3 regions of the Paenibacillus sp. FSL K6-2859 genome follow, and region 3 is predicted to be linked to each of the others. Evidence: a T-box and tRNA genes for the amino acid it is inferred to sense, from the RefSeq annotation. Region 3 holds a T-box; the other regions hold tRNA genes.
The links. A T-box is a leader RNA that pairs with one kind of tRNA and senses whether it is charged. The one in region 3 lies ahead of metG (methionine--tRNA ligase), so its partner is inferred to be a tRNA-Met.

Region 1 (3,248 bases), 1.8 Mb from region 3:
ATATGGAGAATTTGCAAGGCGTATATGAAGATGATAAAGACCATACTGTTCTAGAGATCTTGCTTCGAATGAAAGCAGAGTTTACGCGCAAACAAGATGGATTCTCTGAACTATTGAACCTGCAAATGAGCGAAATCACTGTTCATCTGATACGGCTTCTTAGCGCATCTGGGTTTCAATCGCCAACGGAAGACAGAGTCCAATATGTTCTAAACTATATGAATGAGCATTACCGCCATAAGCTATCGGTCGCAACACTTTCTGAGATGTCTGGATACAGCTATGATCGTTTCCGCCATTTATTTAAAGAGCGATTCGGTGCTTCACCTCTACGCTATCTACTATTGAAACGTCTGGATTATGCAAAGTCTCTCTTGCAACATACCCAAATGCATATCTCTGAAGTATCAGCTGCTGCTGGGTTTGTGAATGACGCCCAATTTTGCAATATGTTTAAACGTGAAATTGGTCTCACTCCACGAGCATTCCGCCTAAGCAGTCAATAAAACAACACTCCACACAAAAAGGCCGTTGAATTAGAGACGCCTCTAATTCAACGGCTTAAGAATAAAAGCTCAAAGACAAAGAAAAAAGGTTTGTAAAGTTGCTTATACAAGCGACTTTACAAACCTTTTTGATATACCGGCGAGAGGACTCGAACCTCCACGGTTTCCCTCTCGATTTTGAGTCGAGCGCGTCTGCCATTCCGCCACGCCGGCACATATGAACTTAATGGAGGCGCCACCCAGATTTGAACTGGGGATAAAGCTTTTGCAGAGCTTTGCCTTACCACTTGGCTATGGCGCCATGTAAAATATGGAGCGGACGACGGGAATCGAACCCGCGACCCTCGCCTTGGCAAGGCGATGCTCTACCGCTGAGCCACGTCCGCATAAAATGGCTGGGGATATAGGATTTGAACCTATGCATGACGGAGTCAAAGTCCGTTGCCTTACCGCTTGGCTAATCCCCAATAACATTTTAAAGTAAAATGGGGCGACTGATGGGTCTCGAACCCACGAATGCCGGAACCACAATCCGGTGCGTTAACCCCTTCGCCACAGTCGCCATATTAAACTGAAATTCGTTGCCATTCTTCTTTGTTAAAGTAAATGGGGCGACCGATGGGTCTCGAACCCACGAATGCCGGAACCACAATCCGGTGCGTTAACCCCTTCGCCACGATCGCCATATTAAACTTTAGAAAGAATTTGGCAGGGGCAGCAGGAATTGAACCCACACCAACGGTTTTGGAGACCGTTGTTCTACCTTTAAACTATGCCCCTAAAACTGGTGGAGGATGATGGATTCGAACCACCGAACACTTACGTGAGCAGATTTACAGTCTGATGCGTTTGGCCACTTCGCTAATCCTCCAAGGATGGTGCCGGCGAGAGGACTTGAACCCCCAACCTACTGATTACAAGTCAGTTGCTCTACCAATTGAGCTACACCGGCATGGCACTCATTCTATTGTGAAAATCATGGTGGCTCGAGACGGATTCGAACCGCCGACACGAGGATTTTCAGTCCTCTGCTCTACCGACTGAGCTATCGAGCCAAGGTAAAAATGGCGGAACCGACGAGATTCGAACTCGCGATCTCCTGCGTGACAGGCAGGCATGTTAGGCCAACTACACCACGGTTCCAAAAGATATAATTTCTTGATGAAAATTGGTTGCGGGGGCAGGATTTGAACCTGCGGCCTTCGGGTTATGAGCCCGACGAGCTACCGGGCTGCTCCACCCCGCGTCGTTCTTAAATGAATATGGTGGAGGCTGAGGGGATCGAACCCCCGACCCTCTGCTTGTAAGGCAGATGCTCTCCCAGCTGAGCTAAGCCTCCATAAACAACAATTGTTATTGTACCAAAGTCCACTATGTAAAATCAAGTGAAAATTTGGTGACCCGTATGGGATTCGAACCCATGTTACCTCCGTGAAAGGGAGGTGTCTTAACCCCTTGACCAACGGGCCATACTAAGTAAAAATTTGTGGCGGAGAGAGAGGGATTCGAACCCTCGAGACGCTTGTGGCGCCTACACGATTTCCAATCGTGCTCCTTCGGCCAAACTCGGACACCTCTCCATATGGCTCCCCGAACAGGACTCGAACCTGTGACAACTCGATTAACAGTCGAGTGCTCTACCAACTGAGCTATCAGGGAATATTCATACCAGGCTTGATGCCTGAAAACTGAATCCGAATTGAATTTGCGTTTTAAGTATAGGATAAGCCCTCGACCGATTAGTATTGGTCAGCTCCATGCATTACTGCACTTCCACCTCCAACCTATCTACCTCGTCGTCTTCAAGGGGTCTTACTAATTGGGAAATCTCATCTTGAGGGGGGCTTCACGCTTAGATGCTTTCAGCGCTTATCCCGTCCGTACGTAGCTACCCAGCCATGCTTCTGGCGAAACAACTGGTGCACCAGCGGTACGTCCATCCCGGTCCTCTCGTACTAAGGACAGCTCCTCTCAAATTTCCTGCGCCCACGACAGATAGGGACCGAACTGTCTCACGACGTTCTGAACCCAGCTCGCGTACCGCTTTAATGGGCGAACAGCCCAACCCTTGGGACCTACTTCAGCCCCAGGATGCGATGAGCCGACATCGAGGTGCCAAACCTCCCCGTCGATGTGGACTCTTGGGGGAGATAAGCCTGTTATCCCCAGGGTAGCTTTTATCCGTTGAGCGATGGCCCTTCCATGCGGTACCACCGGATCACTAAGTCCGACTTTCGTCCCTGCTCGACTTGTAGGTCTCGCAGTCAAGCTCCCTTATGCCTTTGCACTCTTCGAATGATTTCCAACCATTCTGAGGGAACCTTGGAACGCCTCCGTTACTCTTTAGGAGGCGACCGCCCCAGTCAAACTGCCCGCCTGACACGGTCCCCGTACCGGATTACGGTACTAGGTTAGAACCTAGATACGATCAGGGTGGTATCCCAACGGCGCCTCCACCGAAGCTTGCGCTCCGATTTCTACGGCTCCCACCTATCCTGTACAGATCGTACCCAAATTCAATATCAAGCTGCAGTAAAGCTCCATGGGGTCTTTCCGTCTTGTCGCGGGTAACCTGCATCTTCACAGGTATTAAAATTTCACCGGATCTCTCGTTGAGACAGCGCCCAAGTCGTTACGCCATTCGTGCGGGTCAGAATTTACCTGACAAGGAATTTCGCTACCTTAGGACCGTTATAGTTACGGCCGCCGTTTACTGGGGCTTCGGTTCATAGCTTCGGATTG
Region 2 (3,248 bases), 3.3 Mb from region 3:
AGAGTAACGGAGGCGTTCCAAGGTTCCCTCAGAATGGTTGGAAATCATTCGAAGAGTGCAAAGGCATAAGGGAGCTTGACTGCGAGACCTACAAGTCGAGCAGGGACGAAAGTCGGACTTAGTGATCCGGTGGTACCGCATGGAAGGGCCATCGCTCAACGGATAAAAGCTACCCTGGGGATAACAGGCTTATCTCCCCCAAGAGTCCACATCGACGGGGAGGTTTGGCACCTCGATGTCGGCTCATCGCATCCTGGGGCTGAAGTAGGTCCCAAGGGTTGGGCTGTTCGCCCATTAAAGCGGTACGCGAGCTGGGTTCAGAACGTCGTGAGACAGTTCGGTCCCTATCTGTCGTGGGCGCAGGAAATTTGAGAGGAGCTGTCCTTAGTACGAGAGGACCGGGATGGACGTACCGCTGGTGCATCAGTTGTTCCGCCAGGAGCATGGCTGAGTAGCTACGTACGGACGGGATAAGCGCTGAAAGCATCTAAGCGTGAAGCCCCCCTCAAGATGAGATTTCCCAATTAGTAAGACCCCTTGAAGACGACGAGGTAGATAGGTTGGAGGTGGAAGTGCAGTAATGCATGGAGCTGACCAATACTAATCGGTCGAGGGCTTATCCTATATTTAAGACGCAAATTCGATTCGGATTCAGTTTTCAGGCGACTCAAGCCTGAGCATTTACGATGTAAATGCCCGTTTGGTGGCGATAGCGGAGGGGTTCCACACGTACCCATCCCGAACACGACCGTTAAGCCCTCCAGCGCCGATGGTACTTGGACCGAAGGGTCCTGGGAGAGTAGGACGCCGCCAAGCGGACAACCACATTACCCGTGGTATTTTTTTTGCCCTTAATATTTAAATGTCTTAAAAGGGCCTTTAGCTCAGCTGGTTAGAGCGCACCCCTGATAAGGGTGAGGTCGGTGGTTCGAGTCCACTAAGGCCCACCATATTCCCTGATAGCTCAGTTGGTAGAGCACTCGACTGTTAATCGAGTTGTCACAGGTTCGAGTCCTGTTCGGGGAGCCATTTATGGAGAGGTGTCCGAGTTTGGCCGAAGGAGCACGATTGGAAATCGTGTAGGCGCCACAAGCGTCTCGAGGGTTCGAATCCCTCTCTCTCCGCCACAAATTTTATTAGCATGGCCCGTTGGTCAAGGGGTTAAGACACCTCCCTTTCACGGAGGTAACATGGGTTCGAATCCCATACGGGTCATAACATGGAGGCTTAGCTCAGCTGGGAGAGCATCTGCCTTACAAGCAGAGGGTCGGGGGTTCGATCCCCTCAGCCTCCACCATATTCATTTAAGAACGACGCGGGGTGGAGCAGCCCGGTAGCTCGTCGGGCTCATAACCCGAAGGCCGCAGGTTCAAATCCTGCCCCCGCAACCAAATTTTCCTTAAGCATGATGTTTTGGGACTAGCTGGCGAAGTGTAAATGAATAGTATATAATTATTAAATGACGCGGGGTGGAGCAGCCCGGTAGCTCGTCGGGCTCATAACCCGAAGGCCGCAGGTTCAAATCCTGCCCCCGCAACCAATTTTCACTTATGCATTATGTCTTTGGAACCGTGGTGTAGTTGGCCTAACATGCCTGCCTGTCACGCAGGAGATCGCGAGTTCGAATCTCGTCGGTTCCGCCATTTAGTTAATTATTGTTGGGGATTAGCCAAGCGGTAAGGCAACGGACTTTGACTCCGTCATGCATAGGTTCAAATCCTATATCCCCAGCCACTTCACCCCAAAAAGTGAAGTTACTCTCTGAAGGTGAATCCGAATACTTTTCGGGGACCCCATCTTGCGAGCCATTAGCTCAGTTGGTAGAGCACCTGACTTTTAATCAGGGTGTCGAAGGTTCGAGTCCTTCATGGCTCACCATTATTTTTAAAGTGTGCGCGTGTGGCGGAATGGCAGACGCACCAGACTTAGGATCTGGCGTTTCACGACGTGGGGGTTCAAGTCCCTTCACGCGCACCATATTTTGCGGAAGTGGCTCAGCGGTAGAGCATCGCCTTGCCAAGGCGAGGGTCGCGGGTTCGATTCCCGTCTTCCGCTCCATAATTTTTGCGCCCTTAGCTCAGCTGGATAGAGCGTTTGACTACGAATCAAAAGGCCGGGAGTTCGAATCTCTCAGGGCGCGCCATTTTTATTACGAAGTAATTACATGTTTTGACGGGATGTAGCTCAGCTTGGTAGAGCACCTGGTTTGGGACCAGGGGGTCGCATGTTCAAATCGTGTCATCCCGATTTTATACCTTTGCGGGTGTAGTTCAATGGTAGAACTTCAGCCTTCCAAGCTGATAGCGTGGGTTCGATTCCCATCACCCGCTTATAATTAAGAAACACCTATCTATTATAGATAGGTGTTTTTTTGTATAGTTACATTCGAATGGATACAATAGAACATAGGATTTTAGTTGAGGGGGATGTAGCTATGTTTGAATTCGAAGCTAAATTAGTGCGGCCTGATGCAAGCGGGAGCTGGACTTATCTTAACGTCCCTTTTGATGCCGAACAAATATTTGAAACAAAGTCCAGAATACAGGTAAAAGGAAGTGTAAATGGAATCCCCTATAGAGGAACGCTTATGCCCCATGGAAACGGAAAGCATTTTATGGTGGTAAAGAAAGAACTAAGGGATCTAGCCAAAGCTCAACCTGGTGATATTGTGCGTATGACGATGGAGCAAGATCATCAATTACGGGAGGTAGAAGCCCCAGAGGATTTCCTTGATGCGCTGAGTAGGCATGAGCAGGCAGAAGCTTATTTTAACGGTCTAGCTTATTCTTATCAGAAGGAATATGTGTCTTGGATCGAAGCAGCGAAAAAACCTGAAACCAGAGCATCTCGTATCAATAAATCAGTCAGTAAACTGGGTGAAGGCTTAAGGCTTAAATAAGAGTATGAAGAAGTGCTTAGCAGGCTGAATAGATGAACAGCGTCCTCTTCCATAAGATTGGAAAGGGACGCTGTTAATGTTGGTGATATGTGCGAGTTGGCTTAAATAAGAACGGCTACCTCACCACAATTCACAAACTTAATACTTTCGATTTTTACTGATAACTCACCTGAAGGTATAGCAAGCTGACATGTACTGCCGATCTGAGCTAACAGCAACTGCATGCCAATAGGCGAGAACATTGAAATCTTGTTATCATTGGGTTCTGCCTGGTTTGGAAATACGATGGTGTAGGTATCTGTAGTATTGTCGTCTAAGTAGCGTAGCTGAAGCTGACTTCCAATCAATA
Region 3 (3,248 bases):
ATAAAGTGAAGAGCCAACTGCAAAGCTTGCTGAAGGATGAAAGAGAGAAATATGAGCAGTTCTATAATGCTTTTGGCAGACAGCTTAAATTCGGTGTGTACAATGATTATGGAATGCACAAAGATACACTTCAAGACTTACTGATGTTCTACTCCTCCAAGGAGAAGAAGCTGGTAACACTGGACGAATATGTATCAAGAATGCCAGAAGATCAGAAGTACATCTATTATGCATCCGGAGAGTCGATCGACAGAATCGAAAAGCTCCCACAAACCGAGCTGGTATCGGATAAAGGGTATGAAATTCTCTACTTCACTGATGATATTGATGAATTTGCGATCAAGATGATCCAGTCGTATAAGGAAAAAGAATTTAAATCCGTATCCAGTGGTGATCTGGGAATCGAAGCTGACGAAGCGGACAAGCCAACGGAAGCGGAAGAGAACGAAAACAAGGAGCTTTTTGAAGCGATGAAGGACATCCTGTCCGGCAAAGTGAAGAATGTTAAAGCTTCCAAACGTTTGAAGACGCATCCGGTATGCCTCTCTGCAGAAGGTGAACTGACGATCGAGATGGAAAAAATCCTGAAATCGATGCCGAATGGGCAAGAGGTTCAAGCGGACAAGGTACTCGAAATCAACATTCATCACGAAGTATTCCAGTCCTTGAAAGCGGCAGCTGAGAACGATAAAGAGAAGCTCGGTTTATACACGAACTTGCTGTACAACCAAGCCCTGTTGATCGAAGGATTGCAAGTTAGTGATCCTGTTCAATTCACCAATGATATTTGTAAAATCATGAAATAATATAAAGTACAGGGACCATCCAATTGTATTATGATTGGGTGGTCTTTTTCATGGGAATTATGGCGAATTCATTATGTTTGAGCTTATGCATTGACATTACTCGATAAATTAAGTATTATTTCCAGTAACTTGAATATGTAAAAGCAAAGAAGAGAAAGAGTACCACGGCAATTCTTTCAACAGAGAGCTCCGGTCGCTGAAAAGGAGTAAAGAAAACCCTTGGGAATATGGTCTCAGAGCTGCGCATCGAAACCTTATGGGTTGTAGGCTGCGCCGGAACCTGCATCCGTTACAGTGCTAGGGTATAAACGTTAATTAACGTCGTACCTGAAGAGGTAAATGTCATGAGGCATTTATAAAATTAGGTGGTAACACGTGAGTAGAACTCTCGTCCTTTGTGGATGGGAGTTTTTTTGTTGTCTAAAAAAAGGAGGAGAAGGTTAATGAGTAATGTGTTAATAGGTGGTGCTTGGCCGTATGCGAATGGATCTTTACATCTTGGGAGATTATCAAGTGTGTTGCCTGGGGATGTGCTGGCACGATATTTTCGCTCCAAAGGGGATAACGTATTATATGTATCAGGCAGTGATTGCCATGGCACACCCGTAGCGGTTCAGGCTGCGAATGAAGGAATTACGCCCGGAGCCTTTGCGAGCAGATATCATGAAGAGTTTCTGAAGTGTTTTGAACAGCTGGGATTTAGTTATGATCTATATACTCGAACGGATCAACCGCAGCATCATAAGGTCGTGCAAGAGTTGTTTACAAAGCTGCTAGAGAATGGTCATTTATATAAAAAAACCATTGCGCAATGTTACTGCGAGGTAGATCAGCGCTTTTTGCCAGACAGATATGTAGAAGGGACTTGTCCGGTATGTGGCCAGCGTGCACGAGGGGATCAATGTGATTATTGTTCTACGATTCTAGATCCTGCCGATTTGTTAGACAGAGTCTGCAAATTATGTGGGAGTACGCCAACAGAACGGCCTACAGAACATTATTATCTTAGCTTATCTAATTTTCAGTCTGAATTAACGGAATATGTAGAGGAAGCACAATTTTGGAGAGAAAACGCTGTTAAACTGACCAAACGTTATTTACAAGAAGAGCTGCAGGACCGCGCGGTAACAAGAGACTTGTCTTGGGGTGTAGATGTCCCTGTGGCTGGATTTGAAGATAAAAAAATTTATGTTTGGATTGAGGCGGTAAGTGGTTATCTATCAGCCAGTAAGCAGTGGGCTGCGCAGTCCGGAGGAAGCTGGGAGGATTTTTGGTTAGAGAATAAAGGGAAGATTACCGCTTATTATGTCCATGGTAAAGACAATATTCCTTTTCACACCTTAATATGGCCGGCTGTGTTATTAGGAGTAGGAGGTTTGCATTTACCGGACAGGATTATATCTAGCGAATATTTAACCCTTGAAGGGCAGAAGTTCTCCACTAGCCGAAATTGGGCGGTCTGGGTACCTGATATTTTAGAGCGGTATCAGCCAGATTCTATTCGTTATTTCTTAATTGCCAATGGACCCGAGAAGCGGGACACGGATTTTTCCTGGAGAGAGTTTATTTATAGCCATAATGGAGAGCTGCTTGGAGCATTTGGTAACTTTGTGAATCGTTCATTGGCTTTTGTAGATAAGTTTTATGAAGGGAAAGTGCCGAACGGGCAATTGGATAAGGGGTGGAGGGACAACATCGACCTCTTGTATCTGGAATCAGGGCGGCTTATTGAGGCTGGGAATATAAAAGATGCGCTGGAGTATATTTTTTCTTACGTGCGCAAGGCAAACCAGTATTTCGATCTGCAAAAACCATGGATACAGATAAAAGAGGATCAGGTTTCTTGTGATTCTGCAATATACACATGTGTTCAGATTATTGCGAACCTAGCGAATTTGCTGCATCCGTTTCTCCCGTTCTCTTGTGACAAGATCAGGGGGTTCCTGTCGTTAGAACTACCGAATTGGCAGCCTTGCTCGGTGCCCCCTTACCAACAGATTACTGATTTACAATTGTTGTTTGAACGAATTGATATTAGTCGTATTAAAGAAGAAGAGGATAGACTAGTTCAACAACAAGTGAATAAATAGCGAAGATTCTTAACCATTCTTAAAGCTTTCAATAAACTTAGAAGCTAGTGATGATAAGTATTTATCCTTGATCCAGACGGCGGCGACCCGCGTGCGTAGTGATTCACTACTGATTTCTTTATAGATCAAATTCCGATTACTCGTTAATTCGAAAGCGGATTTGGGAATGATTCCGATGCCAAGACCAGCGTTTGCCCAGAGCAGTGTTGTTCGCGCATCATCATTCATACAGAAAATCAGCGGATCAAAACCATTCTCAAGACAGGTTTCCCGGATAAGCTGCTCAAAACGGCGGTAGATAATGAGCGGCTTATCTTTTAATTCACCGATCTCAACGAAGTTTTCATCTGTT

Region 1: it has a tRNA-Met gene. The T-box ahead of metG (methionine--tRNA ligase) is inferred to sense a tRNA for this amino acid. The anticodon was not compared.
Region 2: it has a tRNA-Met gene. The T-box ahead of metG (methionine--tRNA ligase) is inferred to sense a tRNA for this amino acid. The anticodon was not compared.

The regions. Positions count from the first base shown of each region.
Region 1 covers NZ_JBBOYU010000001.1:5,981,092-5,984,339, forward strand. The annotation lists gene MHB64_RS26545 (AraC family transcriptional regulator) at 1-506, shown strand, start outside; tRNA gene MHB64_RS26550 (tRNA-Leu) at 641-719, opposite strand; tRNA gene MHB64_RS26555 (tRNA-Cys) at 734-807, opposite strand; tRNA gene MHB64_RS26560 (tRNA-Gly) at 818-892, opposite strand; tRNA gene MHB64_RS26565 (tRNA-Gln) at 899-973, opposite strand; tRNA gene MHB64_RS26570 (tRNA-His) at 993-1,068, opposite strand; tRNA gene MHB64_RS26575 (tRNA-His) at 1,114-1,189, opposite strand; tRNA gene MHB64_RS26580 (tRNA-Trp) at 1,213-1,286, opposite strand; tRNA gene MHB64_RS26585 (tRNA-Tyr) at 1,292-1,377, opposite strand; tRNA gene MHB64_RS26590 (tRNA-Thr) at 1,383-1,458, opposite strand; tRNA gene MHB64_RS26595 (tRNA-Phe) at 1,486-1,561, opposite strand; tRNA gene MHB64_RS26600 (tRNA-Asp) at 1,572-1,649, opposite strand; tRNA gene MHB64_RS26605 (tRNA-Met) at 1,676-1,752, opposite strand; tRNA gene MHB64_RS26610 (tRNA-Val) at 1,770-1,845, opposite strand; tRNA gene MHB64_RS26615 (tRNA-Glu) at 1,901-1,975, opposite strand; tRNA gene MHB64_RS26620 (tRNA-Ser) at 1,994-2,086, opposite strand; tRNA gene MHB64_RS26625 (tRNA-Asn) at 2,090-2,165, opposite strand; rRNA gene MHB64_RS26630 (23S ribosomal RNA) at 2,226-3,248, opposite strand, start outside.
Region 2 covers NZ_JBBOYU010000001.1:934,725-937,972, forward strand. The annotation lists rRNA gene MHB64_RS04050 (23S ribosomal RNA) at 1-624, shown strand, start outside; rRNA gene rrf (5S ribosomal RNA) at 700-816, shown strand; tRNA gene MHB64_RS04060 (tRNA-Ile) at 874-950, shown strand; tRNA gene MHB64_RS04065 (tRNA-Asn) at 954-1,029, shown strand; tRNA gene MHB64_RS04070 (tRNA-Ser) at 1,035-1,127, shown strand; tRNA gene MHB64_RS04075 (tRNA-Glu) at 1,144-1,215, shown strand; tRNA gene MHB64_RS04080 (tRNA-Val) at 1,222-1,297, shown strand; tRNA gene MHB64_RS04085 (tRNA-Met) at 1,315-1,391, shown strand; tRNA gene MHB64_RS04090 (tRNA-Met) at 1,464-1,540, shown strand; tRNA gene MHB64_RS04095 (tRNA-Asp) at 1,566-1,643, shown strand; tRNA gene MHB64_RS04100 (tRNA-Gln) at 1,660-1,734, shown strand; tRNA gene MHB64_RS04105 (tRNA-Lys) at 1,803-1,878, shown strand; tRNA gene MHB64_RS04110 (tRNA-Leu) at 1,894-1,977, shown strand; tRNA gene MHB64_RS04115 (tRNA-Gly) at 1,984-2,058, shown strand; tRNA gene MHB64_RS04120 (tRNA-Arg) at 2,067-2,143, shown strand; tRNA gene MHB64_RS04125 (tRNA-Pro) at 2,174-2,247, shown strand; tRNA gene MHB64_RS04130 (tRNA-Gly) at 2,260-2,330, shown strand; gene MHB64_RS04135 (YdeI/OmpD-associated family protein) at 2,435-2,899, shown strand; gene MHB64_RS04140 (GreA/GreB family elongation factor) at 3,001-3,248, opposite strand, start outside.
Region 3 covers NZ_JBBOYU010000001.1:4,203,972-4,207,219, reverse strand. The annotation lists gene htpG (molecular chaperone HtpG) at 1-806, shown strand, start outside; T-box leader at 944-1,205, shown strand; gene metG (methionine--tRNA ligase) at 1,250-2,896, shown strand; gene MHB64_RS18745 (LysR family transcriptional regulator) at 2,906-3,248, opposite strand, start outside.